3 regions of the Cupriavidus sp. H18C1 genome follow, and region 2 is predicted to be linked to each of the others. Evidence: predicted binding sites of a transcription regulator. Region 2 holds the regulator's gene; each other region holds the start of a gene.

Region 1 (10,438 bases), on a different replicon from region 2:
TGCGCGGTGGTCAGGCGCTGCAGCAGCTCGGCGCGCGTGAATCGGCGCAGCGCCTCGCGCAGCTGCGGCAGCAGCGTTTCGCGATGCTGCGAGCGCGCGGTGTTGGTGGCGAAGCGCTCATCCTCGGCCCACTCGGGCCGTTTGATCACGTCGCGACAGAATCGCTGGAATTGCCCGTTGTTGCCGACGGTGATCACCAGCGGGCCATCGGCCGCCTCGAACACGCCGTAGGGCACGATCGACGGATGCGCGTTGCCGAACTTGGCCGGGTCGCCGCCCTGCAGCAGGGCTTCCATGCCGTAGTACGAGGTAATCATCAGGCCGCAGTCGTACAGGGCCATCTGCACATGGCGCCCGCGCCCGGTCGACTGGCGTGCGTACAGCGCGGCGAGGATCGCCTGCGCCGAATACATGCCGGTAAACATGTCGACCGCGGCGACGCCGAACTTCAGCGGGCCCTGGCCGGCCTCGCCATTGGTGGCCATCACGCCGGCCTCGCCCTGCACGACGAGGTCGTAGCCCGGCCGCTCCGCCTCGGGCGTGAAGCGCGCATAGCCGGAGATCGAGCAGTACACCAGGCGGGGATTGCGCTCGGACAGTTGCTCGTAGCCCAGGCCCAGCTTTTCCGCGCCGCCAACCTTGAAGTTCTGGATCACCACGTCACTGCGCGCCGCCAGTTCGCGCGCCAGCTTCAAACCCGCCTCGCTCTGCAGGTCCAGCGTGATCGAGCGCTTGTTGCGGTTGGCGCTGTTGAAGTACGAGGTGTTGCGCGTGCCGATCCGCACGCCCCAGTCGCGGGTGTCGTCGCCGCGGGCCGGGTGTTCCACCTTGATGACGTCGGCGCCGAGGTCGGCCAGCGCCATCGCGCACATCGGCCCGGCCAGCACGCGCGACAGGTCCAGTACCCGCACGCCGGCCAGCGGCAGCGATGCGCCTTTGTTTTCCTGATGCATTCAGCAACGTCCCCTGCCGGAGACGGTCCGGTTATTTTGGTCAGCGCAGATTGTCTATATGTTGATAAAGTTTGACAATTGCAACCGGTAATCAACATAGATGACAACTCGGAGTTGACAATGGATTTGAGCGCGCTGTCGTTGCTGGTGGACATCATCGACGCCGGCAACCTGAGCCGGGCGGCCCGGCAGCTGGGCATGAGCCGGGCCAACGTCAGCAAGCGCCTGAACCATTTCGAGCGGCAGTTGGGCGCGGAACTGCTCCGGCGCAGCACCCGCCAGCTCGAACCCACCGAGCTGGGCCGGCAACTCTACGAGCACGGTCGCGCCATCCGGCAGGAACTGATGGCGGCGCGCGAGTCCGTGCAGAGCCTGGGCAAGCGGCTGAGCGGCACGGTGCGCCTGAGCGTGCCGAGCGGCTTCGGCCAGCACACGATGTCGGCCTGGTTCATCGAGTTCATGCGGATGTATCCGGCCATCACGCTCAACGTGATTTTCGACAACGACATCGAGGACCTGATCAAGGGGGCGGTCGACTTCTCCATCCGCGTGATGGGCGAGACGCCGACCAATGCGGTGGCGCGCAGCCTCGGGGACATCGAATATGTTGCCTGCGCGACGCCGGAACTGGCTCGCGAGGTCGGCATGCCGAGTTCGCTCGAGCAGTTCCGCGATCTGCCATTGATCACCTCGGAGCTGACCGGCGAACGGCTGCAGCTGGCCGGACTGGCGGGAACGGCGGCCGGCCGGCCGCAGATCCGCCCGCGGCTGATGTCGGCCAACTTCTTCTTCCTGCGCGACGCCATTCTTCAGGGCATCGGCGTGGGCCTGGTGCCGCAGTACATGGTGGCGACCGACCTGGCGGCCGGGACCCTGGTTCGCCTGCCGCTGCCGCCGCGGGACCTGGCCTTCCTGCGCACCACCATGTATCTGCTCTACATGCCGGCCCGCTACCAGACGCGCGCCGTGACGACGCTCATTGCCTTCTTGCAGGAGAAGGCAGCGGCCGCGATGGCGGGGTAGGCGAGGGAGGCGAGGGGAGGCGAGGGAGGCCGGGCAGGTGCGGCAGGCGCCGCGGCCAGTTCCCGGCCCTGCGCGATGGCCTCGCCGATGGCGGCGACAATGTCCTCCCGCTTGCCGGCGTCATCGACGCGCAACGCGTAGGACGGATGCCAGGTGGCCACCAGCCAGGCGTCGCCGATCCGCACGGGCCGGTTCACGTGGTCCTGGAGGCTGGAGGTCTGGCCCAGGATCGCGCGCAGCGCGGTCGCGCCCAACGTGACGATGACCGCCGGCCGTACCCGCGCGCGTTCCTCGTCGAGCCAATGGGCGCAGGCCTCGACCTCGCGCTGGCCCGGCGTCTTGTGCAGGCGCCGCTTGCCGCGCGCGATCCACTTGAAGTGCTTGACCGCATTGGTCACGTATACCGAATCGGGCGGCACGCCGGCGCGGCGCATCGCCTCGTCCAGCACCTTGCCCGCCGGCCCCACGAAGGCGCGGCCGGCGAGATCTTCCTGATCGCCGGGTTGTTCGCCGACCAGCATCAGGCGGGCGGTCTCCGGCCCATGGCCCGGCACGGCCTGGGTGGCATGGCGCCAGAGCTCGCAGCGGCGGCATTGATCCAGCGAGGAGGGCGCCGGCCGCAGCGGCTGCGCGTCCTCTGCGTCGACCGCAACGGGCTTGCCTTTCATGGTGCCGACCGCGCCCGCCTGCGCGACGCGGCGGGCGCCGTTGCGGGCGTCGGCGATCATCGCCGGGATCAACCGTCCCTCGGGCAGCCCTTTCCAGAAGCGCACCGGCATGTGCTGCTCCAGCGCGGCTTCGTTCAGGCGGGCCGGATTGAAGATGCTGCGGTAATAGGCAAGCCACAACGGCTCGATGTCGTCCGCGGCCGCGCCTGCGCGAAGCGCGGCGATATCGGAGCCGGCCATCGCGTCGGCCGGGGTCTCGGACAACTGCAGCGCGCGCCCGTCCCACAGCGCCGCGCCCTGCGGCGTGCCGATCCACCACGACGCGCCGCCCATGCGGCGCGCGAAGTGGCCGGCGGCGTCGGCCAGTACATCGTGCTCGGGCTCATACCAGGCCAGGTACTCCGGTGTCCCATCGCCGCCGCGCCGATGAAAGCGCACGTAGGCGATCATGTCGTGATGGGCGCGCCGCACGGACTTGGCCATTGCATGCAGGCGGGCGCCGTCTTCATCGGCGGCGGAAGCGACGGCGCGATCGCCCTGGCACCATCGCCACAGCACCCGGTAAAGAAAAGCCCAGCGTTGCGGCGAACGGTAACGCGCGGCGTCCTGCAGCAGGGCGGCCAATGCCTTGGACACCCGCACGTCCGGGGCGGGGCCCGTGGTGTCCGGGCGGGCTGCCGGCAGCGCGCCGTCTTCAGAAACCGGCGCGTGGTCGCCCAAGACCGGTGCGGCGCCGGGGTCGAGCAGCATCAGCTGTTCGGTTCCCCCGCTTGCCGCCGAGCCGCGCTCCGTCCACGTGACCGTCTCCGGCGGCCAGCCCGCCGCCAGCGCCCGCAAGGCCTGCGCACGCCAGCTTGCGTAGCGGCCCGCAACGCCGCCTTCAACGCCGCCCTCGACGCCGTCCTCAGCGCCGCCGTCGACCACCAGCGCGCGCGGTCCTGCGCCGCTCATAGCAAGGCCAGCTGCACGGGCGCCGGCGACAGCGCGCGCCGCAGCTGTTCCGACGGCGGGTCGGCCAGCGCCGGCCGGTAGTCCTGCACCACGAGGCCGGTAGTCCTGCACCACGACGAAGGGTTTGACCTTGTCCATCGGGCAGCGCAGCCGCGCCAGGTCCTGATAGCGAATCGCCCGCGAGCGGCGCAGCTCCACCAGCCGCTTCGCGTTGCGCATGCCGATGCCGGGCACCCGGGCGATCAGGGCCTGCGGCGCGCGGTTCAGGTCGACCGGAAACGACTCGCGATGCGCCAACGCCCAGGCCAGCTTCGGATCGATGTCCAGCGGCAGGTCGCCGCCGGCCTGGAACAGCTCCTCGGCCTGGAAGCCGTAGCCGCGCATCAGGAAGTCGGCCTGATACAGCCGATGTTCCCGCAGCAGCGGCGGCGGCTGCGCGGGCAGGCCGGACGGGCTGTCGGGAATCGGACTGAACGCCGAGTAATACACCCGCTTGAGCTTGTACGCGCCGTACAGCGTCTGTGCGGTCTGCAGGATGGTGCGGTCGTCGGCGTCGTCCGCGCCCACGATCATCTGCGTGCTTTGCCCGGCGGGCGCGCGGCCCGGCGCCTGCTTGTCGTTCTCCGCCTCCTCCTGCGCGAGGCGGATCGAGCCCATGGCACGCTTGATCGTATGCGCGTTCTTCTCCGGCGCCAGCCGTTGCAGGCCGCCGTCGGTGGGCAGCTCGATATTGACGCTGAGCCGGTCGGCATACTGGCCGGCCTGCGAAATCAGCCGCGGATCGGCGTCCGGAATCGTCTTCAGATGGATATAGCCGCGGAACTGGTGTTCGTCGCGCAGCGAGCGCGCGACCTGGACCAGCTGCTCCATGGTGTAGTCGGCGCTGCGGATGATGCCGGAACTGAGAAAGAGCCCGTCGATATAGTTGCGCCGATAGAAGTCCAGCGTCAGGTCGACCACCTCGCGCGGCGAGAAGCGCGCTCGCGGCACGTTGCTGGAGCGCCGGTTCACGCAGTACTGGCAGTCGTACTGGCAAAAGTTGGTCAGCAGGATCTTGAGCAGCGAGACGCAGCGGCCATCGGGCGTAAAGCTGTGGCAGATGCCCGCGCCGGTACTGGCACCCAGCCCGGCCTTGCCGCGCGAATCCCGTTTTGGCGCGCCGCTGCTGGCACACGAGGCGTCGTACTTGGCCGCGTCCGCCAGGATTTCCAGCTTGGTGAGCAGTTCCATGGGGAGTCATACTGTATGGATGTACAGTATTATAGGCGCCATTGCGCTTGCGCGGCGGATTTCCCGCGGGACAAGGCGGCAAGGTTGGCCGGCGCCATGCCGCCCCGCCTCAAGCCTTGAGCTCGTGCGGCGGGAGCCCCCGGCTCAATACCGATGTCCGCCGCCACCGAAGCCTGCGAGGATGGCGCCATCGTGGCCGTCAAGGGGAGAGGCCGATGTGCTATGCCGCGCAGATCAAGGCCGACTTCAGGAAATTCACGCGCGAGTACGGCGCGGTGATGAGCCTTCGCCAGTTCTTCGAACTGTTCTGGCACAAGCGCAAGGACCAGGAATGGCAAAAGCTGCCCAAGGCGATGCGCATGGCCTTCGCGCAGGCCGGTTCCGGCTCCGACGAGGAGCGCGAGCTCGCGGCGCTGATCGCCGCGGGCGACCGCGAACAGGCCAATGTCCTGGAGGCCGAGCTGTTTCGCCAGAAGAGCCGCCTTGCGGAAGCGGAGCGCGCGCTTGCCGGCCGGCCTACCCGCAAGGCGGAGAACGAGCAGCGCATCGCCGCCGACAAGATCGCCCGGCTGCAGCAGAACCTGGCCGACCTGCAGCGTGCGGTGCTGGCTCCGGAGGACGCGATGATCTTCCCGGGTTATTACGCGCCAGTGATGATCATGATGGACGGCCGGCGCGCGATCGTGCCGATGCGCTATCGCTGCCGGCTGCCCGCCTGGGACGACGCCATGGAGAGAAAGAAGCCCGGCACCTACAACGCGCGCCGCGACAATCTCGAGACGGCGTGGCGCCAGTTGTTCGGCTATCGCCACGGCATCCTGCCGATCCGCGCCTTTCATGAACATGTGGCCCGGCACCGGCTGGAGCGCCGGGAGCTCGGCCCGGACGAAAAGGAGCAGAGCGTCGTGCTGGAGTTCCGTCCCGAGCCGCCGCAGGATCTATTGATCGCCTGCCTCTGGTCGCTTCACCAGGGCGAGGCGGGCGAGCCGGATCTGTATTCGTTTGCCGCGATCACCGACGAACCGCCCCCGGAAGTCGCCGCGGCCGGCCACGACCGTTGCGTCATCCCGATCAAGCCGCAGCACGTCGACGCCTGGCTCAATCCCGATCCCGGCAATCTGGCCGCGCTGCATGCGATCCTGGAGGACCGGGAGCGGCCGTTCTTCGAGTATCGGCTGGCGGCTTAGCGGCAGGCCCCGGGGTGGGGCCGCGACGGCTTACCAATCCTTCTACTGGATTTACCAATTCATCTACTCGGGAGGTCGCGCTTTACCAATTCATCTACTGGGCGCGCCGCGACTTACCGTTTCACTCCATCGCGAAACTTCAGCGCCGGAACCACAGAATCGATAGCCCGCTCGCCGCCATCAGCAGCAGCACCGCCACCGCCGCGAACAGCGCCCCGATCTCGGTTTCCCGGCGCTCGAGTGCGAAGCGCGTGCTCAGCTGGCGATAGACGTGGCTCAGGTCGGCCTCGGAGCCCGCGTGGAAATATTCGCCGCCGGTGATCTTGGCCACGGCGCGCAAGGCCGGTTCATCGAGCTGCATGTAGTAAGACATGGCCGGTCCGCCGGCCGCGCCGCCGTCCGGCGACCCGAAGCCCACGGTATAGACGCGCACGCCGCGCTCGGCGGCCATGCGGGCCGCGATGACCGGATCGGGTCCGGTGGTGCGGCGGCCATCGCTGAGCAGGATCACCGCGCCGTGCCGATACGAGCCGGGCTCCGCCGCGGGCCGTTCCTCGCGCCTGGCTCGCTTCTCGCGATTGCGGGCGGCGTCCGCGGCGGCCGCGGTGGCCGCTTCGTCCAGCGATCGGCCCTGGTTCTCCATCAGTTCCGACGCGCTGCCGAACAGCACGGCCTCCAGGTCGATGCCATCGTCGGGGAACAGCACCGCCAGCGCCTCGATCAGGCCGCTGCCCGTCGCGGTGCCGCGCTGCAGCTGGAAGCGCTCGATGGCCTCCAGCATGTCCTGACGGTTGTCGGTCGGTGCCAGCACGACGGACGCGGTCGCGGCGAATGACACGATGCCCAGCCGCACATTGGCCGGCAGCCCGGTGACCAGATTCGTCGCGGCCTGCTGCGCGGCGGCGAGGCGCGTCGGCGAAACATCGGTCGCTTCCATGCTGCGCGAGACGTCCATCGCGAGCACCAGCGTGATGGTGTCGGCGGGCAGCGTGATGGTCGCGCTGGGGCGCGCGCAGGCGAGCAGCGCGGTGCCGAGCGACAGCAGGAACAGCAGGGGGAGGGAGGTGGCGCCGGAGCCATTGCCGGGGACCGAGCGCCGCCCGCGGCAAGGTGAGGCTGGCGTAGAGCAGCGCGGCCTTTCTGCGCCGGGCGAGCACGTAGAAGTAAGCCGCTGCCAGCACGGGAAGCACGAGCAGCAGCCAGAGCATTTGAGGCCAGAGAAACTGCATGCCCTGCTCCTTGGCGCGTGGTTAAGATCGATGGTACTGTAGTTTCCGACGCGTGAACTCGGGGCGGCGATGAAACGGGTGACGATCTACGGAACAGCCTTGGCGGCGATCGCACTCGTCTTCGCTGCGGGCGTGGGCTCCGCCTGGCTGTTGCAGCCGAAACAGCGCGCGTTGACGCAGTCGGACATCGATTCGGCCGTGCTCCACACGCTGAACAACAAGGACCTGCCGTCGCGCGCCGCCCGCGCCGCCGAGGCGATCCGCCAGTCGGTGGTCGAGGTCCGCAGCTATCCGGCCGCCGACACCGCCGCGGAAAAATCGCGCGCCGACAAGGCCGGACGCGATCGCCCGGCCAGGCCACCCGAATCCTCCGCCCCTTCCAAACGCACGCCGCGCGACGAGACCGCAAAGGGTAAAGGTCCGGGCGACAAGGCCCCCAGCGACAAGGTCGCACCCGACGCCTTGCCCGACGGCCGGCACATCGGCACCGGCGTGGTCGTCACCGAGAGCGGGGTGATCCTGACCAACTACCACGTCGTCGCCGGCGCCCGCCGCGTCGAGGTCCGGTTCCACGATGGGCATACCGCCGAGGCCGCCGTGCTGCAGGCCGTCCCGGAAAAGGACCTCGCCATCCTGCAGCCCAAATCGATTCCCGACGACCTGCCGCCGGCGACGCTCGGTTCCAGCCGCGAACTGGCGCCGGGCAGCGAAGTGGTCGCGGTGGGCTTTCCGTTCGGCATCGGCCCGTCGGTGACGGCCGGCGTGGTGTCCGGGCTCGACCGCCAGTTCGTGTCCCCGGACGAGAAGCAGCAGCTGGACAAGCTGATCCAGTTCGACGCCGCCGCCAACCCCGGCAACTCGGGCGGACCGCTGGTCAACATGAAGGGCGAGGTGGTCGGCATCGTCACGGCCATCCTCAATCCCAACCAGAGCGGCAATTTTCTTGGCATCGGTTTTGCCATCACGATCGAAAGCGCGGGCGGCTCCGTCGGGGCTTCGCCCTTCTAGCCTTCCACATCAGCCTTCCCCACCAGACTTCCACACCAGAGCGAGAGGCCCATGAACGACCAAGCCCGGGACGCGATCGAAACCGCCAATCTGATGGAGCGCCTGCTGTACGAGGTCAAACGCGTGGTCGTAGGGCAGGACCATTTTCTCGAGCGGGTACTGGTGGCGATCCTTGCCGGCGGGCATCTGCTGGTCGAAGGCGTGCCGGGGCTGGCCAAGACGCTGACCGTCAATACGCTGGCGAGAACCATGCGCGGCACGTTCAAGCGCATCCAGTTCACCCCGGACCTGCTGCCGGCCGACCTGGTAGGCACGCGCATGTATCACCAGGGGACCGGCGAGTTCTCGACGGTGCGCGGGCCGGTTTTCGCCAATCTGCTGCTGGCCGACGAGATCAACCGCGCGCCGGCCAAGGTGCAGAGCGCCCTGCTCGAGGTGATGCAGGAAAAGCAGGTCACCATCGCCGGCGAGACGCACCGTGTGCCGATGCCTTTCCTGGTCATGGCCACGCAGAACCCGATCGAGACCGAGGGTACCTATCCGCTGCCGGAGGCGCAGGTCGACCGCTTCATGATGAAGGTGCTGGTGGGATATCCGAGCGAGGACGAAGAGGTCGTGATCGTCAACCGCGTCACCGGTCCGCGGATCGACGTGAGCCCGATCGCCACGCCCGAGCAGTTGACCGCGCTGCAGGAGGAATGCCGCGCGGTGTATGTCGATCCGGGGCTGATCCAGTACGCGGTGCGCGTGGTGTCGGCCACGCGCCGGCCGGCGAGCTACGGGCTCGACGATCTCGATCGGTACGTGACCTTTGGTGCCAGTCCGCGCGCCACCATCGGCCTGATCGAAGGCGCGCGGGCGCTGGCGCTGCTGCGCGGCCGCCACTACGCGGTGCCGGAAGACGTGATCGACCTCGTGCCCGACGTGTTGCGCCACCGGCTGTCGCTGTCGTACGAGGCGATGTCCGACGGCATCACGGCCGATGCCTTGATCGGCCGCATCGTGCAGGCCATGCCGGTCCCCGAGCGTCCGCTGGAATCCCATGTTCGGGCGGCTGCGCGGTAGGCGCCGGTCCGGCCCGGACGCCGCCTCCGACAAGGCCACGCCCGGCACGCCGCGCGGTGTGGGCGCAGGCCGCACCGATGCCTTGCTGCGCCGCATGGAATGGACCGTGGTGCGCCGCCTCGACGGCATGCTGCAGGGCGACTACCGCACGCTGTTTCGCGGCTTCGGCCTGGATCTGGCCGACCTGCGCGAATACCAGGCCGGCGACGACGTCCGGCACATCGACTGGAACGTGACCGCGCGGCTGCAGACGCCGCACGTGCGCATGTTCCAGGAGGATCGGGAGATCGCGGCGTGGTTCCTGCTCGACCTGAGCGGCTCCGTCGAGTTCGGCTCCGGCGACGTCCGCAAGCGCGACCTGCTGAGCGATTTCACCACCGTGATGGCGCTGCTGCTGACGCGCTATGGCAACCGCGTCGGCGCCGTGCTCTACAACGGGGCGGCCGACATGACCGCGTCGGTGGTGCCCGCGCGGGCCGGGCGCCGGCAACTGCTGCACCTGCTCGACCGCATGCACGCCACGCCCGCCGCCTCGCCCGGCCATACCCGGCTGCGCGGCCTGCTCGACCATGCGCGGGCGGTCGCCCGGCGGCGATCGGTGCTGTTCGTAGTGTCGGACTTCATCAGCGACCCGGGCTGGCAGGCCTCGCTCGCGATGTTGGCCAGGCGTCATGAGGTGGTCGCCGTGCGGCTGGTCGATCCATTGGAGCAGGCGCTGCCCGATCTGGGTTTGCTGGTGCTGCAGGATGCCGAGACCGGCGAGCAGATGTTCGTCGACACCCACGACCCGGCCTTCCGGAAGCGCTTCGTGGCCGCCGCGCAGGCGCGCGAGGAAGAACTGCGGATCGGCTTCGCGCGGGCCGGCGTGGACTGCCTGACGCTGTCGACCGATGCCCGCCTGGACCTGGCCCTGCTGGACTTCTCGCGGCAGCGTCGTCATCGGCAGGGCACGGCGAAAGGCACGGCGAGGCCGAACACGAAAACCGGCAATGCCGGGCCGAGTGCGGGGGCCAATGCGGGCGCAATGGTGGGCGCAAGTGCGGGTGAAAGTGCGGGCGCCAGCAAGGAAGCGAAGAAGGGGGCCGCATGGACGGCGTGACCGAGGCGATCACCCGGCTGCCCGC
Region 2 (10,438 bases):
CCTTGAGCGAACGCGAGATCTCCGAGATCTCGGTGGCGCGGTTCTCGCCGCCGCCCGAGCCCGACATCAGCTGCAGATAGTCGATGATGATCAGGCCGAGCTGGCCGCATTGGCGCGCCAGGCGGCGCGAACGCGCGCGCAGTTCCATCGGATTCAGCGCCGGCGTCTCGTCGATGAACAGCTGCGCGTCGTTCATCCGCTGGATCGCATGCGTCAGCCGCGGCCAGTCCTCGTCGAGCAGCCGGCCGGTGCGCAGGCGATGCTGGTCGAGGCGGCCGACCGAGCCCAGCATACGCATGGCCAGTTGCGTGCCGGCCATTTCCATCGAGAACACCGCCACCGGCAGGCCCTGCTCGACCGCGACGTGCTCGCCGATGTTCAGCGAGAACGCGGTCTTGCCCATCGACGGACGGCCGGCGACGATGATCAGGTCGCCCGGCTGCATGCCGCTGGTCATCCGGTCCAGATCGAGAAAGCCGGTCGGCACGCCGGTGACATCGGTATTGGTGTCGCGGTGATAGAGTTCGTCGATCCGTTCCACCACCTGCGTCAGCAGCGGCTGGATCTCCTGGAAGCCCTTCTGCCCGCGCGAGCCTTCCTCGGCGATCGCGAAGACCTTGGATTCGGCCTCGTCCAGCAGCTCGCGCACCTCGCGGCCCTTCGGCGCGAAGGCCGAGGTCGCGATGTCGTCGGCCACCGTGACCAGCTTGCGCAGCACCGAACGCTCGCGGACGATTTCGGCGTAGCGGCGGATATTGGCCGCGCTCGGCGTGTTCTGCGCCAGCGAGTTCAGATACGCGAGACCGCCGACCTCCTCGGCCTTGCCGGCCACCTGCAGCATCTCGTAGACCGTGATCACGTCGGCCGGCTTGGTGTCCGAGATCAGCCGCGCGATGCTCTGGAAGATCATCCGGTGGTCGAAGCGATAGAAGTCCGCTTCGGACAGGAAATCGGCGATGCGGTCCCAGGCCGCGTTATCCAGCAGCAGGCCACCCAGCACCGATTGCTCGGCCTCGATGGAATGCGGCGGGACTTTGAGATTGTCGAGTTGGGGATCGGCGACGGGCGCGTTCATGGGGGGCAATTATAGCGGCCTGCCCGCGCATGGCCGAGCGATTCACGGCCGGCGCAGGGACCGGATGATGGTGGCACCTTGCGCGCCACGCGCATGCGTGCCGGCGCCGCAAAGAAAAAGGCAGAAGCGGCTGTCAGCCGGCTCCTGCCTTTTGCTGGCCTGACCGGGCCGCGGCGGCGCGAACGGATGTCGCGCCGGTCGCGGCTGGCAGGCTTAGACGTGCTCGCCCAGCACCGAGACGGTGATGTCGACCGCGACGTCCGTGTGCAGCGACACGCTGATCGGATAGTCGCCGACCATCTTCAACGGACCGTTCGGCAGACGAACCTGAGCCTTCTCGACCTTGAAGCCCTGGCCAGCCAGCGCTTCGGCGATGTCGGCGTTGGTCACCGAGCCGAACAGACGGCCGTCCACGCCCGACTTCTGCGTGATCTGGACGGTCAGGCCGCTCAGCTTCTCGCCTTCGGCTTGCGCAGCGGCCAGCTTCTCGGCGGCGGCCTTTTCCAACTCGGCGCGCTTGGCCTCGAACTCGGCGATGGCGGTCTGCGTCGCGCGGCGGGCACGCTTGGACGGGATCAGGAAGTTACGGGCGTAACCATCCTTGACGCGAACGATGTCACCCAGGTTGCCCAGGTTGACGACTTTTTCCAGCAGAATGACTTGCATCGTGTTTTCTCCCTTAGCGACCAGGCGATCAGTTCTTGTGCAGGTCGGTGTACGGCAGCAGCGCCAGGAAGCGGGCGCGCTTGATTGCCGTGTCGAGCTGACGCTGATAGTGCGCCTTGGTGCCGGTCAGACGAGCCGGCGTGATCTTGCCGTTGTCGCCGATGAAGTCCTTCAGCGTGTCCAGATCCTTGTAGTCGATCTGTTCGACGCCGGCCACGGTGAAGCGGCAGAAGCGCTTGCGCTTGAACAGCGGGTTCTGCTGCTGGAAGCGCTTCTTGTTCTTGTTGTCACGTTTGACGAATGCCATGGTTCAATCCTTTACGAATGCTTTACATCCAGTGATGTGAAAGACGAGAGCCTTGCTGTTGCGGTGCTTGCGGGCGAGGAAGCCTTCGCAGTCGAGCACCGTGCCGAGCGGCGTGCGCTCGAGGTGCTGGCCGACCGGACCGACGCCCATCGCGGCGATCGCGAACTCGACCTGCCGCGGCGTCTGCGCTTCGACCACCTCGCCGCCGTATTGCAGAAGGCAATTGACGACGGGGATGCCGGCCGGCGTGTAGCGCAACGCGTCGCGCTCGACGAGGGTGGCGTGCAGCCTCAGCTGGTTCATCGCGCCACCGCCTCTCGCATGCCGCCCCGGTCATGCCGGAGCGAACCGCACACAGCAGACCGCACTCAGGCGGCCTGGCCTTCGCTGGTTTGCTGCGAGGCCTTGCGGGCTTCTTCGCGCTGGACTTCCTTCATCATCGGCGACGGGCCGGTCTCGGCCTTCTTCGTCTGGACGATCAGGTGGCGCAGCACGGCGTCGTTGAACTTGAACGCGTGTTCGAGCTCAGCCAGCGTGTCCTTGCCGCACTCGATGTTCAGGCAAACGTAGTGAGCCTTGGCCAGCTTCTGGATCATGTAGGCCAGTTGACGACGGCCCCAGTCTTCCACGCGATGCACCTGGCCGTTCTGCGACGTGACCAGCGTCTTGTAACGCTCGATCATGGCCGGCACTTGCTCGCTCTGGTCCGGATGGACGATGAATACGATTTCGTAATGACGCATTGACGCTCCTTTTGGGATAAGCCGCCCGGGCGCCAAGTCCGGTGCAGCAAGGGTTAAATAGCCCGCGATTATAGCCCGGAACGGCCACCGCGGCAAGCCGCACGGATTTGCGGCCGGATCCGGGGCGCTCCGGGGTGCGCCCGATGCCTCAGATCTGCGCGAAGAACTGCTGCAATCGCGCCGGATCGCCGGCGAGCGCTGGATCGGAACCAAGCGCCAGCAGCAGCGCGACCCGGGCCTTGTACGGATTCAGATCGCCCGCCGACACGAAGCCCCCCCGCCGGCGGATTGGGCTGCGCCGGGGCGATCACATTACCGGCACCGGTGCGCGTGCTGCGCACCACCGCGACACCGGCGCGCGCCGCGTCGACAAGCGCTGCCACCAGCGTCTCGTGGATCGATCCGTTGCCGGCGGCGGCCACCACCAGGCCGCGCGCTCCGCCGGCCACCAGCGCATCGACCACCACGCGGGTGGGCTGCGCATAGCTCGCGACGATCTCGACCACGGGCCAGTCCTGCGGCAGCGGCAGGGCCTGCTGCGGCAGGCGCAGCGGTGCCCGCGTAAAGCGCACCAGCGCGTCCTGCACCAGTCCGATCGGCCCAGTGCCCGGAGAAGCGAACGCATCGACGGCCGAGGTGTGCGCCTTGACCGCGTCGCGCCCCGCGTGGATCTCCTGATTGATGACCACCAGCACGCCCTTGCCCGCCGCGTCCGGATGCGCCGCGACGCGTACGGCATCGAGCAGGTTCAAGGGCCCATCGGCCGACAACGAAGTCGCCGGCCGCATCGCGGCGGTCAGCACCACCGGCACGCTGGCCACGCCGGCCAGATGCAGCAGCATCGCCGTTTCTTCCAGCGAATCGGTGCCATGCGTGATCACGATGCCGGCCACGTCGTCCTGCGTGGACCAGTGGTGAACCCGCGCCGCCAGCCGCGCCCACAGGCCGAACGACATGTCCTTGCTGTCGACCTGCGCGACCTGCTCCGCCTCGATCCGCGCGACATCCTTCAGCGCCGGGACGGCCTCGAGCAGCGCCGACACCGGCACCGTCGCCGCCTGATAACGCGCACTGCTGGCGGCGCTGGACGAGGAACCGGCGATAGTGCCGCCAGTGGCAAGAACGATCACGCGAGGCAAGGTCATGAGCAGCAGGTATCGGTAAACAGGCGGCGATTGTACCCGCCGCGACGACGCACTCGCCTACGGTCTTGCCCTGCCCCGCGGCCGGACGCCACGCACTCGGAAGTGGACGAGGATGCAAATTCCTCTTGCACTTCGATCGATACTGTATAAAATCACAGCACACTGTTCAAACGTACAGTGTTGCACATGGCGGCCACCGATGCCCCGCACGCCTCTCAGCGCGCGCCAGCGGCCGGACCGCCACCGGATACAACAACACGGACAAGCCATGGCGACTCTGACACCCCGGCAGCAGCAGATCTTCGACCTGATCCGCAACACCATCCGGCAGACCGGCATTCCGCCGACCCGCGCCGAGATCGCTGCGGAATTCGGCTTCTCGTCGCCGAACTCAGCCGAAGAACATCTGCGCGCGCTGGCTCGCAAGGGCGTGATCGAACTGACGCCCGGCGCCTCGCGCGGCATCCGGCTCAAGGTCAATCGCAGCGACTCCGAAATGCCGGACCAGTTCTCGCTGCCGATGGCCGGCGTGATGCAGCTGACGCTGCCACTGGTCGGCCGTGTCGCCGCCGGCAGCCCGATCCTGGCGGCCGAACATATCGACCGGCAATACCAGGTCGACGCCTCGGTGTTCGACGAACGCCCCGACTACCTGCTGCGCGTACGCGGCATGAGCATGCGCGACGCCGGCATCTTCGATGGCGACCTGCTCGCGGTCAAACGCGCGCAGGATGCCGCCAACGGCAAGATCGTGGTGGCACGCATCGGCGAGGACGTGACCGTCAAACGGCTCAAGCATCGCGGCGACGCGATCGAGCTGATCGCCGAGAACCCCGACTTCGCCAACATCATCGTGCGGCCCGGACGCGAGGAATTCTCGCTCGAGGGCATCGCCGTCGGACTGATCCGCCAGTCCGGCTTCTAGCCCAACGAAGCAATCCGGCAGGCGCCGCCGCCTTGGCGCCAACCTCAGTCATGCAGCCACACGAGCCGCAGGGCCCCGTGTTGCCGCAAGACTTCCGCTGACGCCTTACCGAAGAGGACCACCATGCTGCAAGCCGACCGCTCCCCTGAACCGCTACCCCGTCAAGCCCACGCCGTTCCGCCAGTCCAAAGGTGTCCGCATCTACCAGGGCGCGCAGCGCCGCACGATGGTCGGCAGCATGGCGGCGATCTGCCGGATGCTCGAACTCGATCAGCCGGGGGTGAAGTTGAACGCGTGAGGCCGAGCGCGTGAAGCCGAACGCGCGAAGGTGAGCGCGTGAAGATGAAGGCGTGAGGCAAGCCGCGTTCGTGCGATCGCAGCGACAAAGTCAACTGCGTTCATGGCTTGAGCGCGCTGTTGCGGGAGGCGCGGGAGATGGCAGCCCGTTTGAAAGCGGCGGCTCTCGCGCATCGCAACAAACCTTTACAACTCGGACCGTGAATTCGTTAACGCATGGCCTAGCCTGTTCCCATGCTTTTCGAAGGAGACGGCCATGCCTTCGTCAGACGACACCGTCAAGCTGCTTCGCCCCGGTCGCCGCACCATGAACTGGCACGACGTGGCACTGATCGCGGCGGGTTGGATCGCCTTGTGTGTGGGTGTCGGGTGGACGATCACCAAGGCTGCTGCAAGGCTGGTTTGAGCACCGACTCGAGGCGTCGGCCCGCCCGATGACGATCGCCACAAAGCAAAACAGCCGCTCGATGAGCGGCTGTTTTGCATGAGATCTTGGGGTGGCTGATGGGACTCGAACCCACGACGACAGGAATCACAATCCTGGACTCTACCAACTGAGCTACAGCCACCGTAGCGCCGTCGTCAGTACTGCTCGACGGAAACCAAGATTATACAAACTTCGTTTGGCGATGGCTAGTACTACGCACGAGAATTTTTTCGCGCCGTCGATCGGCGTATCAGGACCAGCGGGCTTCGAGGCGGATGGCCTCGCGGATCGCCTCGAAGGTTTCTTCCTCGGACTGATACGTACCCGGCAGTCTTCGACTCCTGCCGTTCAGCACATCGGTCTGCAGTGCCGCAGCTGCGGCCGCGTCCGTGCCGCGATGCCAGCAGTAGCGGGCGGTCCAGGTACCGTTCTGTAACCGCTCGACCACCCAGACGACGCGGAAGCCTTCGAACGCGACACCAAACAAGCCGTCTTCTTCCATTCCACCCTCCGAGGCCAGACCTTCTTGTCGTTTTTGGCTACATCTTGCCATCACCCGGTTGGGGGGTCACCTCTTTGCAGCAGGCAAACGAGAATGATTCGCGGGGACGTTGCTCGACGGCATCACGCCGGCAGCGGCAAAGCGGGAGGGAAACGGGGCGGACGGCGGAGGAAGGGGAAGCAGAAGGCGGAAGCGGCGGGGGAAATGCGGTGCAAAAAAAGTCCGCACACGGCGGACTCTTAAACTCTTGCGATCTCAATGCCCTGAAGGCAATTGCAATGTAACTGTCATCGCCGCCAAGCACTATTCGGGTAAAACGAAAGGACCGGCGACCGACCTCAGACGCGCCCGGCCCCAGAACAAAAAAGCCCGCACTAGGCGGGCTCCAAAATCAGTTGAAGAAAGCCCTGTATTCGAGGGCACAGACAGTTTAAGAAAATCGGAATCGGCTTGGCTATCTAGGGGGAATCCCTTTCCTGGTGCCCGCAATCGCCTGCGCTTGCGCGGAAAGTGGCTCCAACACGGCGGCACGGGCCGTGCGGGACCATGCGGATTCGAAATTAGAGTCTGCACTCCAATCTGGGCGGCCATCTACCGCCGCTCGACCGCCGAGCGCCGACCGCTCGGCTGCCGATCACCTGTCACCGGTACCTGTCCCCGGTCCCTGTCACCGGTACCTGTCACCGGTACCTGTCACCGGTACCTGTCACCGGTACCTGTCACCGGTACCTGTCACCGGTACCTGTCACCGGTACCTGTCACCGATACCTGTCACCGGTACCTGTCACCGGCTCCGTGTCACCGACTGCCTGTCAGCGACTGCTGTCAGCAACGGCCCCTCACCGACTGCCGACTCCCGGCCGCCAATCATGCCGCCTGCAGCGGCCGCTCCGCATGCAGATGGCTACGTGCCTCCTCGAACAGCGCATCGACACCGTCCCGCGTACGTATTGCATTCATCCGGCGCGCGTCGGACAGCACGCGCCGCCAGCCCCGTCCGCCCGCCACGCCGCGATACAGGCCGAGCATATGCCGCGTCGCCGCGCCCATATAACCGCCCCGCTCCACCAGATCGCCGATATAACGCTGCATCGCCCGTTCGGCGTCGAGTCGCGAAGGCGACGGCGCGGTATCGCCGTAGTAGCGGCGATCCACCTCCGCCAGCAGGAACGGCTGGTGATAGGCCTCCCGACCGATCATCACGCCGTCGACATGACGCAGATGCGCGTCGATCTCGTCGTAACGCGTGATGCCGCCATTGATCAGGATTTCGAGCTGGGGGGAATTCGCGCTTCAGCTGGTAGGCCACCTCGTAGCGCAGCGGCGGAATCTCGCGGTTTTCCTTGGGGCTCAGCCCCTTCAGGATCGCATTGCGCGCATGAACGATAAAGGTCTGGCAACCGGCCTCGGCAATCGTGCCGACGAAATCGCGCACGAAATCGTAATGCTCGATCGTGTCGATGCCGATCCGGTGCTTGACGGTGACCGGCACCGACACCGCGTCGCGCATGGCCCGCACGCAGTCCGCCACCAGTTGCGGCTCCGCCATCAGGCAGGCGCCAAACGCCCCGCGCTGGACCCGCTCGGACGGGCAACCGCAATTCAGGTTGATCTCGGCATAGCCCCAGCGCTCGCCCAGCTTGGCCGAGGCCGCCAGATCGGCCGGCTCGCTGCCGCCCAGCTGCAGGGCAACCGGCTGCTCGGCCGCATCGAAGTCCAGATGGCGCGCGACATCGCCATGCAGCAGCGCACCGGTCGTCACCATCTCGGTGTACAGCCAGGTGTGGCGGCTCAGTTGGCGATGGAAGGTGCGGCAGTGGCGGTCCGTCCAGTCCATCATGGGAGCAACGGAAATGCGCCGCGGATTGACCTTCTCAGGACTGGCCGGGGCCGGCGCCGCGGTGGCGGCTAGCGATTCGGACATGGCTTGGGTCGTCTATCCCGTCCGTCGACGGGAGCGAGGAAAACCCGAAATTTTATCACCGCGAGCCGCATCGGATCGCCCGCGATCTTGGCGGCCCGTCGCGGAATGAACGGCAGCCCGCCGCCGGCGGGACGGCGGCTGGGCCGACCCGCAAACCCAAATGCTCAGCGCGCTCAGTCGTTCAGGCGCTGCTGCCGCGGCTGCAGTTCGAGCCCAAGCTTGACGAACAGGTCGAACGCATCGGCCAGCAGGTGCTGCTGGCGTGGCAGCAGGCTCGAATACGGCATGTCGTAGATCGACTGGTGCGCGCCGCGGTTGCCCTTGAGCCCGCGGTCGCGGGCGATGTCGGACAGCAGCGCCGCGAAGCCGGACAGGTCTTCGGCGTCGATCGCGTGGTTCAGCACGGTGGCCAGCAACTGCGGCGAGGCAGTGGCCCAGCACCCGACCAGTTCGGCGTTGGCCGCACCTTCCGGGAAGTCGGAGGAATTGTCGCTTGCATCCATATCAGCATTGTCGGCGCTGGTTTCGCCATCTTTAGGCACCCCCTACGAGAGAGGGGACCCCGGAGGCGGCGGCCGCGCCGTCACGGTCAGCTTGCGGCGTTGCGCTCCACCCAGGCCGCAAAGGTCGTCAGGAATTTGCCCAGAAAGGCACGTGTCGATTCGTTGCCGATATTGCCCTGGTCATCGAACAGCTTGTCGACACCTCCGATATAGGCCTCCGGCATCTGGAGCACCGGCACATTGAGAAACACGAGCGACTGGCGCAGATGGTGATTGGCGCCAAACCCCCCCGATGGCGCCCGGCGAGGCGCTGATTACCGCCCCGGGCTTGCGATCCCAGGCGCTCTGCCCATAGGGGCGGGACCCCACGTCGATGGCGTTCTTCAGCGGCGCCGGCACCGAGCGGTTGTACTCCGGCGTAACGAACAGCACCGCGTCGGCACGCCGAATCCGGTCACGGAAAGCGGTCCAGGCCGCCGGCGGGTTGTCATCCTGGTCCTGGTTGTAGAGCGACAGCTGACCGATCTCGACGATGTCGAGCTTGAGTTGGGCCGGGGCCAACTGCGCCAGCGCCAATGCCAGCTTGCGATTGAACGAATCCTTGCGGAGACTGCCCACCAGTACCGCGACGTCACGTGGAGTGCTCATCGTGCTTCCTTTTCTGAGAGAGACGGGGAAAGGAAAGACTGCCGAAAAACGGCGGGACCGGCCATCGCTGGCCGGCGCCCAGACCACACTCTAACCCGATGTGGCGTTGGCCGTGCGCGCGCCTGTCCGCGGACAATGGGCGCGCACCGCGCGCGCACCGGCGCGCGCGTCCGCTCAGGCCTGCAATCCGGCCAGCGGATGCGCCTCGGCGCGCCACGGACTGTCGAAGAAGGCGAGCACCTTGTTGCGCTCGACCTCGTCGAGCCGGGCCGGCCGCCACTTCGGCGCGTGGTCCTTGTCGATGGCCAGCGCGCGGATGCCCTCGACGCCGTCGCCGTAGCGGAACACGTCGTGCATCATGTCGAGCTCCATGCGCAGCTCGTCCTCGAGCGCCATGGTCCGCGCGCGGCGGATCTGCTCCAGCGTCACGCACAGCATCAGCGGCGAGCGGGTACGCAAGGCGGCGGCCGTCTGAGCGGACCAGTCGTCGCTGGCATCGCTGACGATGGCGACGATCTGCTGGACCGTGGCGGCACCAAACGCCGTGTCGATCGCCTCGCGCTGGCGCGCCAGCATGCTCGCGGCCGGATCGCAGGCGGCGCGATGCCCGGCGCTGCAGGCATCGATCGCGGCCAGCACTTCGTCGCCGCTGGCAAAGTTGCCGGCGCGCAGCGACGCCACCAGCTCGGCCAGCGCATTGCTGGGCACGAAGGCGTCGGCCAGCCCGGCGTACAGCGCATCCGCCGCGTGAATCACGTTGCCGGTCAGGCCCAGATACTCCCCTACGCTGCCCGGGGTGCGGGCCAGGAACCAGCCGCCGCCCACGTCGGGAAACAGGCCGATATTGGTCTCGGGCATCGCCATCTTGGTGCGCTCGGTCACCAGGCGCCGCCGCGCGCCCTGCGAGATGCCCATGCCGCCGCCCATCACCACGCCGTCCATCAGCGCGATATAGGGCTTCGGATAGCGGTGGATCTTGTGATTGAGCGCGTATTCCTCGACAAAGAACTGGTCCAGCGTCGGATCGCCGGCGAGCGCGGCCTGATGGAAGAAACGGATGTCGCCGCCCGCGCAGAAGGCCTTGCCGCCCGCACCGGCGACCACCACGGCGACGACGTCGGGATCGGCCGCCCACTGGTCCAGCGCCTGCGTCAAGGCGCGCACCATGTCGAGCGACAGGGCATTGAGGGCCTGGGGCCGGGTCAGCGTCAGATAGCCGACACCGCCGACGACTTCGGTTGCAACAAACTCGGTCATGTCTCCTGTTCCTGTGGTG
Region 3 (10,438 bases), 1.6 Mb from region 2:
TCGTGCCGGGCTCGTCGTCGACGCCGAGCCCCTGCGGGCGCACCAATATCCGGCTGCGCGGCTGGCTGGGCCGCGCCGACCAGACCACCAAGGTCAAGGGGATGTTCGTCCATCCGGGCCAGATCGGCGAGGTGATGCGCCGCCATCCCGAGCTGCGCGCGGCGCGCCTGATCGTGACGGGCGCGCCGGGCGCCGACGTGATGACGCTGCATTGCGACGCCACGCGGCAGGATGCGGGGCTGGCCGATGCGATTGTCGTGTCGATGCGCGACGTGATGCGGCTCAAGGGCGAGGTCCGGTTCGTGCCGGCCGGTTCGTTGCCGCAGGACGGCAAGGTCATCGAGGACGCGCGCAGCTACGACTGAGGGGGTTCATGACCGAGCGCGTTCACGACGGAGCGCGTTCACGACCGAGGGCGTTCATGACCGAGCGCGTTCAGCGCCGCCGCGGCGGCTCGGGCTCGTTCGGCGACGCGGCCGAGGCCGGCCCATAGCCGCCGCGCGGCCGTGTCGGCAGGTACAGCAGATAGGCCGTCGCCACCGCGCCCAGCACCAGCAGCGCGATCGACAGCGCGGGCCGCTCGCGCAGCAGCCAGGCGGTGGTCGGCAGCGAGATCCACATCATCGCGATCGCGAGGATCTTGGCGCGCAGCGGGATGCTGCGGTGGCGCTGCCAGTCGTGCACGATCGGCCCGAGCCGGGGATGGCGCATCAGCCAGTCATGGAAGCGTTCGGAGCCGCGCGCGAAGCAGGCCGCCGCCAGCAGCACGAAGGGGGTGGCCGGCAGCACGGGCAGGAAGACGCCGAGCACCGCCAGCATCATGCAGACGATGCCGAGCGTGGCCCAGGCCGCGCGCACCAGGCGTTCGCGGCGGCTGCGCCGGACCTCGGCAATGACGACAGGGGGTTTATCCAGCGGGGAATCTCCAGCGGTCTGCAGCGGGGGAGCGCGGCGGCTACTGCGGCTACTGCAGCGGCTGCCGCGGTCAGTTGACGGCGCACAGGCGCGCCTTGGCCGCATCGTACTCGGCCTTCATGCGCGCGACAATCTCGCCGGCCGACTGGATCGCGTCGATCTGCCCGACGCCCTGGCCCGCGCCCCAGATGTCCTTCCACGCCTTGGCCTTGGAGCTGCCGCTGGAGAAGTCCATCTTGCTCTTGTCGGCCTGCGGCAGGTTCTCCGGATCGAGGCCCGAATTGAGGATGCTCTCGCGGATGTAGTTGCCGTGCACGCCGGTGAACAGGTTCGTGTAGACGATGTCGGCGGCCGCCGCATCGGTGATCGAGCGCTTGTAGGCTTCGCTGGCGTGCGCTTCCTGCGAAGCGATGAAGCGCGTGCCGACATAGGCGAAGTCCGCGCCCATCGCCTGCGCCGCCAGTACCGCGTCGCCGGTCGCGATCGAGCCCGACAGCGCGATCGGACCGTCGAAGACGCGGCGCACCTCGCCGACCAGCGCGAACGGCGACAGCGTGCCGGCATGGCCGCCGGCGCCCGCGGCGACCAGGATCAGGCCGTCGACGCCGGCCTCGATCGCCTTTTCGGCATGGCGCAGGTTGATCACATCGTGCAGCACGATGCCGCCATAGCTGTGCACCGCGTCGATCATCTCCTTGACCGGCGCGCGCAGCGAGGTGATGAAGATCGGCACCTTGTGCTCGACGCAGACGCGCACGTCCTGCTCCAGCCGCGCGTTCGACGCGTGCACGATCTGGTTGACCGCGATCGGGCCGATCGTGGCATCGGGATCGGCGGCGCGAAAGGCCGCCAGCTCCTGTTGCATCTGCGTCAGCCATTCGTCGAGCAGCTCGGCCGGGCGCGCGTTCAGCGCCGGGAACGAGCCGACGATACCGGCCTTGCACTGCGCCAGCACCAGTTCCGGATAGCTGACGATGAACATCGGCGACGCGATCACGGGCAGCGTCAGGTTCTGCAGGGCGGCAGGGATATGTTTGGCGGCGGGCATGGTGTCTCCTTGACCACGGATGCGATGGCGCGGCGTGGCATCGATGTTCTGAACGATCGTTCGATTATAGGGACTTCCTTTGCGCGGGCGTTATCGCGGCGTTAGAAGCGCGGATCTAGCCGAAGTCCCATCCCGATCCAGCCCCACCAATCTAGCCGAATCCGGCCCGGCCCTCCCATCGCCGCCCTTGCGGAAAACGCGAGGCAAAAAAAGCCCCGCGTCCGGGGCGGGGCAATTACCACGAAGACTGATACATCGACGGCGGGCACCTGCCAATGCCGAAGCCGTCAACGGCATGGTAGAGGGGCAATATGACGATCCGGGGACGAGGCGGTGACGTCTCGATGAAGCGGCCGGCGGCACGCCCAACGCGGCGCGCTCCTATGCGCTTGGACGCGGTCCCATGCGTTCCTGCGCAGCGCCTGCGCGGCGCATGCGTGCCCATGCGTGCCCATTGCGTCCATCCGTGCTTACACGCGCTGCAGCAGCAGCCCCTTCAGATATTCGCCCTCGGGGAAGGCCGCCAGCATCGGATGGTCGGTGCCGGCCGACAGGCGCCGCAGGATGCGCGCATCGACGCGCGCGTCGGTGGCGGCGCCGGCCACGATCTTGTGGAACAGCTCCATGCCGATCGCGCCCGAGCACGAGTAGGTGAACAGCAGCCCGCCGGGGCGCAGCAGCTGCATGCCGACCAGATTGATTTCCTTGTAGGCGCGCGCGGCGCGGTCGATATGCTGGGCCGACGGCGCGAACTTCGGCGGGTCCAGCACGATCAGGTCGAACTGCCGGCCCTCGGCGCGGAACTGGCGCAGCGACTTGAACACGTCCGCGTCGAGCCAGCTGGCGCGGTCCGCATCGAAGCCGTTCAGCGCGACATTGCCCTCGGCGATCTTCAGCGCCTCGCCCGACGAATCGATCGACACCACCGAGGCCGCACCGCCGCGCAGCGCCGCCAGCGAGAAGCCGCCGGTGTAGCAGAAGCAGTTCAGCACCTCGCGCCCTTCGGCGAGGTCGCCGACCAGCTTGCGGTTGTCGCGCTGGTCGACATAGAAGCCGGTCTTGTGGCCGTTGCGCACGTCGACGTAGTAGCGCACGCCGTGTTCGGTGACCGACAGCTCGGGGTCGGGCTCGGCGCCGGCCAGCACGCCCGTCACCAGCGCCAGCCCCTCGCGCTCGCGCACCGCGGCGTCGGAGCGCTCGTAGACGTTGGGGCAGCCGGTCTCCCGGATCAGCGCCTGCACGATCGCGTCCTTCCACTGCTCGACGCCGGCGGCGTTGAACTGGCAGACCAGCTGCGCGTGCTCGGCGCCGCGGCCGGCGCCGTAGTAATCGACCACCAGCCCGGGCAGCCGGTCGGCCTCGCCGAACACGAGCCGCACCGCGTCGCTGTCGCTGACCCATTGGCGGCGATGCGCCACCGCGGTGGCGACCCGGCGCTTGATCAGCGCATGGTCGACCGGCTCGTTCTCGTCGAAGGTCCAGACGCGCGCGCGGATCTGCGAGTGCGGGCTGTAGGCCGCCTTGGCGAGGAAGCGGCCGTCGGCGGCGCGCACCGTGATGGTGGCGCCGGGCTCGGCACGGCCCTCGACGCGGTCGATGCCGGTCGCATAGATCCAGGGATGGCGGCGCAGCAGGGACTTTTCCTTGCCGGGCTTCAGGGTCAGGGTATTCATGATTCAGGGAAGGGAGGCCGCGCAGCGGCGGCCTTCTGGTTCACCGCGCGGTTCGCTTTCCTCTCCGGCCTGCGGGACAGGGCCTGGAGGGAACGGTAAAGCGGCACGGTAAGAGCGGCGCGGTGGAAAGGGACAGGCACCGCCGGCCGAAGCCGGCGTCATCGTCGCGTTACAGCACCACCTTGACCATCGGATGCGCGGTCAGCGCGCGATACAGGTCGTCCAGCTGCTCACGGCTGGTGACCCAGACCGTCACGGTCAGGCCCAGGTAGTTGCCGTTGCGCGAGGGGCGCATCTCCATCTTGCCGGCATGAAAGCCCGGGTCGAATTCCTGCACCAGCGTGACGATGGCCTCGGCGAAGCCGTCCTGCATCGCGCCCATCACCTTGATGGGGAAATCGCTCGGGTATTCGATCAGCGAAGGCTGGTCGCGCCCGTTGTCGGTGTTGTCGGCGCTCATGGCGGCGGCCTCCTTGTTGCGTGTTACTTGCGCTTGAACCACAGCCGGATGGTGTCCCAGATGCGGCCGAAGAAGCCGGCTTCCTGCACCTCCTCCAGCGCGACCACCGGGAACTCGGCCACCTTGGTGGTGCCGTCCATCAGCTTGACGGTGCCGACCTGCTGGCCGGCCGTGATCGGCGCCACCAGCAGCTCCTGGCGCTCCAGCACCGGCTTCAGACGGCCCGCGGTGCCCTTGGGCACGGTCACGTAGGTCTCGTCGCGGACGCCGATCTTGATGGTGTCGTTGCTGCCCTTGTAGATGTCCGGCGTGGCCAGCACCTGGCCCTTGTCGTAGAGGCGCAGCGTGTCGAAGAACTGGAAGCCGTAGTTCAGCACCTTCAGGCTTTCCTGCGTGCGGACCTGTTCGCTGGTGGTGCCGATCACGATCGAGATCAGGCGGCGCGAGCCGTTCGGCACGTTGGCCAGTGGGCGCTTGGCCGAGGAAATCAGGCAGTAGCCCGCCGACCGGGTGTGGCCGGTCTTGACGCCGTCCACGGTCGAATCGATGTACAGCAGGCGGTTGCGGTTGGGCTGCTTGATCTTGTTATAGGTGAACTCCTTTTGCGAGTACATGCCGTAGTACTCGGGGGAAGTCCTGGATCAGGCGCGTGGTCAGGATCGCCAGGTCCGCCGCGGTGGTGTAGTGGTTCGGGTCGGGAATGCCGTCGGTATTCGTGAAATGGGTGCTCTTCATGCCCATGCGCTGGGCCTCGCGATTCATCATCGCGACGAAGCCTTCCTCCGAGCCGCCGACCGCCTCGGCCAGCGCCAGCGCGGCATCGTTGCCCGACTGCACGATCAGGCCCATCAGCAGGTCCTGCACCGTGACCGGCTTGTTCGGCTCGATGAACATGCGCGACTCGTCGCTCTTGACCTTCAGCACCAGATTGGTCGGCACCACGGCCTGGTCCAGCGTCAGGCGTTTTTCCTTCAGCGCCTGGAAGGCCAGGTAGGCGGTCATGATCTTGGTCAGCGAAGCCGGCTCGATGCGGGCGTCGGCATTCTGCGAGCCGAGCGCCTGGCCGCTGGTGACGTCGTAGAGCATCCACGCCTTGGCCGCCACCTGCGGCATCGGCACGGCCTGCGCGCGCACCGTCAGCGGTGCACTGGCAAGCGCGAGCACGGCGGCGCTGGCCAGCAGGGTGTGGGCGATGCGGTGGGAGAACAGCGGCGAAGCTTGATTGAACATGTTTTCAGGTTCCGACAAGAGAGAAAGGGCAGCGTCGCGCCGCCACGCGGGCGTGGCGGCAGGGCAAGGAACGGCGGCCACGGATTGCCATGGCCGCCCGCTCAATGCCCGGGCTCAGCGCTGCCACGCATTGACGACGAGCTGCTTGATCAGATGCAGCTTGCGATGGAAGAAATGGTCGGCGCCGGGAATCACCGTGACCGGCAGTTCCTGCGGCCGCGCCCAGTCGAGCACGCTGGCGAGCGGCACGGTCTCGTCCTGCTCGCCGTGGATCACGATGGTATCGGCCGGCACCGGCGCGACCTGCCAGCGCGAGGCCGCGGTGCCGACCATCGCCAGCCGCTCGGCGGGCGTGCCGGCCTCGGCCAGGCGCCGCGCCACATGGCTGACGACGAAGCTGCCGAACGAGAAGCCGGCCAGCGCCAGTGGCAGCGTCGCCGCGTCGGCGGACCAGTCGCGCTGCTGGCGCATCCAGTCGATCACCGCCAGCAGGTCGTCCTGCTCGCCCTGGCCGTTGTCGTGCTCGCCAGCGGTACCGCCGACGCCCCGGAAATTCGGCCGCACGGTGGCGTAGCCCAGCTGCACGAAGGCGCGCGCCAGCGTCTGCGCGACCTTGTTGTCCTTGGTGCCGCCGAACAGCGGATGCGGATGGCCGACCAGCGCGAGGCCGCGCACCGGGGCGGCCTGCGGCAGGTCGACCGAGACGTCGATCGCGCCGGCGGGACCGGCAACGGTGAGTACCTGGGTATGCGCGTTCATGGCAGGAAGGGCGGAAATCCGGGGTCGAAACGAAAGTGGGCGTGGGCGCGGATGGATGCGGAGGCGCCTGCGGGCGCGGCGCTCAGCGATCCACCATCAGGCGTTCGACCGGCTTGCCGTGGATCAGATGGCTGTCGATGATTTCATCGATGTCCTGCTCGTCGACGAATGTGTACCAAACGGCCTCCGGGTAGACCACCAGTACCGGACCGAGTTCACAGCGGTTCAGGCAGCCAGCCTTGTTGATCCGCACCCGGCCCTCGCCGCCGGCGATGCCCAGCTCCTTGCAACGCTTCTTGGCGTATTCCTGCATCGCCTTGGCGTTGTGGTTGGCGCAGCAGTTTTCGCCCGGCTCGCGCTGATTCAGGCAGAAGAAGACGTGGTGCTGGTAGTAGCTGCTCATGCGTGGGAGGGCGCGGCGCGCTCGGCTGGGCCGCGCGCGCGGCTTGGCGCCGGTCGGAACGGTGGGAAGCTCGGAATTATACGGCGAGCCGGGGGCCGTTTCGACCGCATGGCGGCGTCCGCGGCGCGGCGCCGCGGCGGGTGTTAGCTATGGCGCACAGGAGGCGCTGGTTTGAGGCCGTCGTCGCGAGCGCGGCATAACGGGCACGGCGGCTACGGCCTACGGCCCCTATGGTTGCTGCGGACGCCATGGCGGCTACGTCCGCTACGGCAACTACGGTACCTACGGGCCGCTGGGCAACTACGGCTGCTACGGCCCTACGACCACTACGCCCGGCTCACCGCCACATATTGCGCATCCGCGCGGCCAGGTCGACCGCCGGCAGCGACGCGCGCTGCGGCGCCGCGTCGACCGGCGGAGGCGGCGGCCACGCGCGGCTGTGGAAATGCGGCATCACGCGATTGGGCAGGAAGCGCGTGCGCGACGCATACACGTGGCGGTCGCCCATGCCGGGCTGCTGATGCACGTAGAAGCGCTGCGGCACGACGATGTCGAGATGGTCGCGTGCGCGGGTCATCGCGACATAGAGCAGTCGGCGCTCCTCCTCGATCTCCTCGGTGGTGCCGGTGGCCAGGTCGGACGGCAGGCAGCCGTCGACCGCGTTCAGCACGTAGACCGCCTTCCACTCCTGGCCTTTGGCCGAATGGATGGTCGACAGGATCAGGTAGTCCTCGTCGCGCAGCGGCACGCCCGATTCGTCGCTGGAAGCGTCGGGCGGGTCCAGCGTCAGCTCGGTCAGGAAGCGCTCGCGCGAGCCGTAAGTCGCGGCGATGCGCGCCAGCTGCTGCAGGTCGGCGGCGCGCGCGGCGGCATCGTCGTGCAGGCGTTCCAGATGCGGCTCGTACCAGCGCAGCACGCGCTCGAAGTCGACCGGCCATGCCGCCGCGGGCGCCATCGCCTCGCGCGCCAGCGCGACCAGTTCCGCCCATGCCTCGGCCGCGGCCGGCGGCGCTTCGAACGATTCGAGCGCGAACAGCGGATCGCTGGCGAGCTCGAGCCCGTCGAGCACGCGCGCGGCGGTCTTGGGCCCGACGCCCGGCATCAGCTGCAGCGTGCGGAAGCCCGCCATGCGGTCGCGCGGATTCTCCAGCCAGCGCAGCGCCGCGAGCATGTCCTTGACGTGGGTCGACTCGAGGAATTTGAGTCCGCCGAACTTGACGAAGGGGATGTTGCGGCGGACCAGTTCCAGTTCGAGTTGCGCGCTGTGGTCGGCGGCGCGGAACAGCACCGCCTGCGCCATCAGCGCCAGCCCTTCTTCGCGCCGGGCAAGGATGCGCTCGACCACGAAGCGCGCCTGCTCGGTCTCGTCGCCCACCACCACCACGCCCGGCTTCTCGGCGCTGGCGCGGTCGGACCACAGGTCCTTGGTGAAGCGCTCTGCCGCCAGCCCGATTACCGCGTTGGCCGCGGCCAGGATCGGCTGCGTCGAGCGATAGTTGCGCGACAACGTGACCTGTCCCGCCGGCGGCGAGAAGCGGTGCGGGAAGTCGAGGATGTTGCGCACGGTGGCGCCGCGGAACGCGTAGATCGACTGGGCGTCGTCGCCGACCACGGTCAGGCCGCGGCCGTCGGGCTTGAGCGAGAGCAGCACCGCGGCCTGCAGCGCATTGGTGTCCTGGTATTCGTCGACCAGCACGTGGTCGAAGCGCTCGCCCATGTCGCGGGCCAGCGCCGGCTCGGCCAGCGCCTGCGCCCAGTACAGCAGCAGGTCGTCGTAGTCGAGCACCTGCTGCTTCTGCTTGGCCTCGACATAGCCGGCGAACAGCGCCCGCAGCGCGTCCACCCACATCGCGTAGCGCGGGAACTGGCGCTGCAGCACTTCTTCGAGCGGCAACTGGGTGTTGACCACGCGCGAATAGATCGCCAGGCACGTTTCCTTGCGCGGGAAGCGCGCGTTCTGCGCCGACAGGCCGAGGTCGTGCCGCACCACGTTCATCAGGTCGGCCGAATCGCCGCGGTCGCTGATGGTGAAGGAGGGCGACAGGCCCAGCGTCTCCGCGTATTCGCGCAGCAGGCGCGCGCCGATCGCGTGGAAGGTGCCGGCCCATTGCAGCGCGGCGCGGCCGGGATTGGCCGACGAGGTGGTGCCGTTGCGGGCGGCGAAGGCCTGGTCGACGATGCGCTCGACGCGCCGGCCCATCTCGACCGCGGCGCGCCGCGAGAACGTCAGCAGCAGAATGCGGCGCGGATCGGCGCCGCCCAGCAGCAGATGCGCGACGCGGTGCGCCAGCGTATTGGTCTTGCCCGAGCCCGCGCCGGCGATGATCAGCAGCGGCCGGTCGGTGGCGTGCTCGACCGCTTCACGCTGCTCCGGGTTCAGTGCGGCGAGATAGTCGACCGGAGCGGCCGGGTCGGCCGGAACGCTCGGAGCGATCGGATCGGACAGTGCTGCGGCGGGAGCGAGGGCGAGATCGGCGGACACAGGGGCGGGCGAGGGCGAAAACCGGAAATGTTCGCCGCAGACTGTATATCCATACAGATGTGTTGGGCAAGCGGGGGGATGGTTGAAGCGACTTGACGGGCGCTTTTGGTGGAGCTTGCGCCGGGAATGCCCTCTCCCCCGACCCTCTTCCGCCCGCGGGAGAGGGCGAACCCAATCGCCGTTGGGACGCTGCGGGTTTGCGCCCCTCTCCCGCTTGCGGGAGAGGGGGCTGGGCGAGAGCGCAGCCCCGCCCCCGTCAGCGCATCAAACCGCCTTGGCCAGCGCCTCGTCCAGCAGCCGGTGCAGGCTGTCCCATTCCGGCTCGCCGACGTAGCGCTTCAGGATGCGGCCGTCCTTGTCGACCACGAAGGTGGTCGGCGTCAGCTGTACATCGCCGAAGGCCCTGGCCGCCGACCCGTCCGAATCGAGCGCGACCTTGAACGGCAGCTTGCGCGTCTCGGTGAAATTGGTCACGTACATCGGCGGGTCGTAGCTCATCGCGACCGCGACGAACTCCAGGCCCTTGTCCTTGAACTGCTGGTAGGTGCGCACCATGTCCGGCATCTCCTTGACGCAGGTGGTGCAGCTGGTGGCCCAGAAATTGACCATATAGACCTTGCCCTGCAGCTGCGCGGTGCTGACGCGCTCGCCGGACAGCAGCACGAAGGTCGCCTGTGGCGCATGCTGGGCCGGAGTCAGCGCCCGGTAGCCGAACCAGCCGAGCAGGACCAGCACCAGCAGGCCCACGATCAGCGGCCAGCGCTTGCGGGGGGGAGGCGGGACGTTCCGGTTGGGAGGCGGACGAAGTCATGATGGGCCGACCGAAGGAGGGGAAAACGCCATTCTAGCGCCGAGGTGGCCGATGGCGCCCAACCCGAGCTCTAGCCCGAACTCGAGCCTGAGCGCGCGCCCGAACCCGAACCCCAGCCCGAGCCCGAGCCCGAGCCCGAGCCCAGCCCAGCCCCAGCCCCAGCCCCAGCCCCAGCCCCAGCCCCAGCCCCAGCTCCAGCCCCAGCCCCAGCCCCAGCCGAGCCGAGCCCAGCCGAGCCCAGCCGAGCCCAGCCGAGCCCAGCCGAGCCCAGCCGAGCCGAGCCCGAGGACGGGCTCGGGCTCGGGCGTGGCGTGGCGTGGCGGGGCCGCGTGGTGGCCCCCCGGCGGGTCAGCGCCCGCGGGCCGCGGCCGCCATCGCGGCGCGGGCGGTGTCGAGCGACTGTTCCAGATAGGCGCCGTAGAAGTCCGGCTGCATGCCGCGCAGCGGCGGCGCGGCCGGGCGCCCCTTGCCGTCGAGAAACAGCACCGTCGGCGCGAAGCGGATGCCATGCTCGCGCGCCCAGGCGCGTGCGGTGGTGGCACGGCCGTCGGCATCGCGGATCGGCGTGGCGGCGCTCATGTCGAGCTCGCGCGCAGCGAGCTGCCCGGCGGCGGCCTGCGGGCCCAGGTAGTTGCGCCGTACCGCTTCGCAATAGCC

What was found. The regulator LexA, encoded in region 2, represses DNA repair genes until DNA is damaged. The targets are predictions, from matches to a motif close to ACTGTATNNNNATACAGT.
Region 1: a site for LexA is predicted at 4,836-4,853, ahead of OJJOAM_RS22905 (putative DNA modification/repair radical SAM protein). Genes of this name have one in related genera too.
Region 3: a site for LexA is predicted at 9,011-9,028, ahead of OJJOAM_RS07515 (ATP-dependent helicase). Genes of this name have one in related genera too.

Annotation. Positions count from the first base shown of each region.
Region 1 is NZ_CP186009.1:1,556,323-1,566,760, forward strand. It holds gene OJJOAM_RS22895 (CaiB/BaiF CoA transferase family protein) at 1-953, opposite strand, end outside; gene OJJOAM_RS22900 (LysR family transcriptional regulator) at 1,074-1,976, shown strand; gene OJJOAM_RS22905 (putative DNA modification/repair radical SAM protein) at 1,904-4,825, opposite strand; gene OJJOAM_RS22910 (SOS response-associated peptidase family protein) at 5,041-6,012, shown strand; partial or broken gene OJJOAM_RS22915 (VWA domain-containing protein) at 6,152-7,241, opposite strand; gene OJJOAM_RS22920 (S1C family serine protease) at 7,311-8,249, shown strand; gene OJJOAM_RS22925 (AAA family ATPase) at 8,301-9,314, shown strand; gene OJJOAM_RS22930 (DUF58 domain-containing protein) at 9,292-10,413, shown strand; gene OJJOAM_RS22935 (VWA domain-containing protein) at 10,410-10,438, shown strand, end outside.
Region 2 is NZ_CP186008.1:3,446,467-3,456,904, reverse strand. It holds gene OJJOAM_RS15850 (replicative DNA helicase) at 1-1,075, opposite strand, end outside; gene rplI (50S ribosomal protein L9) at 1,289-1,741, opposite strand; gene rpsR (30S ribosomal protein S18) at 1,770-2,048, opposite strand; gene priB (primosomal replication protein N) at 2,052-2,351, opposite strand; gene rpsF (30S ribosomal protein S6) at 2,417-2,791, opposite strand; partial or broken gene OJJOAM_RS15825 (asparaginase) at 2,940-3,936, opposite strand; gene lexA (transcriptional repressor LexA) at 4,205-4,861, shown strand; gene OJJOAM_RS15815 (hypothetical protein) at 5,415-5,564, shown strand; tRNA gene OJJOAM_RS15810 (tRNA-His) at 5,652-5,727, opposite strand; gene OJJOAM_RS15805 (hypothetical protein) at 5,836-6,087, opposite strand; partial or broken gene dusA (tRNA dihydrouridine(20/20a) synthase DusA) at 6,955-7,927, opposite strand; gene OJJOAM_RS15795 (hypothetical protein) at 8,185-8,514, opposite strand; partial or broken gene OJJOAM_RS15790 (NADPH-dependent FMN reductase) at 8,601-9,162, opposite strand; gene OJJOAM_RS15785 (enoyl-CoA hydratase/isomerase family protein) at 9,337-10,419, opposite strand.
Region 3 is NZ_CP186008.1:1,593,588-1,604,025, reverse strand. It holds gene OJJOAM_RS07555 (phenylacetate--CoA ligase family protein) at 1-365, shown strand, start outside; gene OJJOAM_RS07550 (YbaN family protein) at 436-858, opposite strand; gene OJJOAM_RS07545 (NAD(P)H-dependent flavin oxidoreductase) at 986-1,963, opposite strand; gene OJJOAM_RS07540 (class I SAM-dependent rRNA methyltransferase) at 2,434-3,636, opposite strand; gene OJJOAM_RS07535 (DUF493 family protein) at 3,806-4,096, opposite strand; partial or broken gene OJJOAM_RS07530 (D-alanyl-D-alanine carboxypeptidase family protein) at 4,120-5,326, opposite strand; gene OJJOAM_RS07525 (alpha/beta hydrolase) at 5,441-6,085, opposite strand; gene OJJOAM_RS07520 ((2Fe-2S) ferredoxin domain-containing protein) at 6,168-6,488, opposite strand; gene OJJOAM_RS07515 (ATP-dependent helicase) at 6,826-8,970, opposite strand; gene OJJOAM_RS07510 (TlpA disulfide reductase family protein) at 9,235-9,708, opposite strand; gene OJJOAM_RS07505 (thioredoxin fold domain-containing protein) at 10,130-10,438, opposite strand, start outside.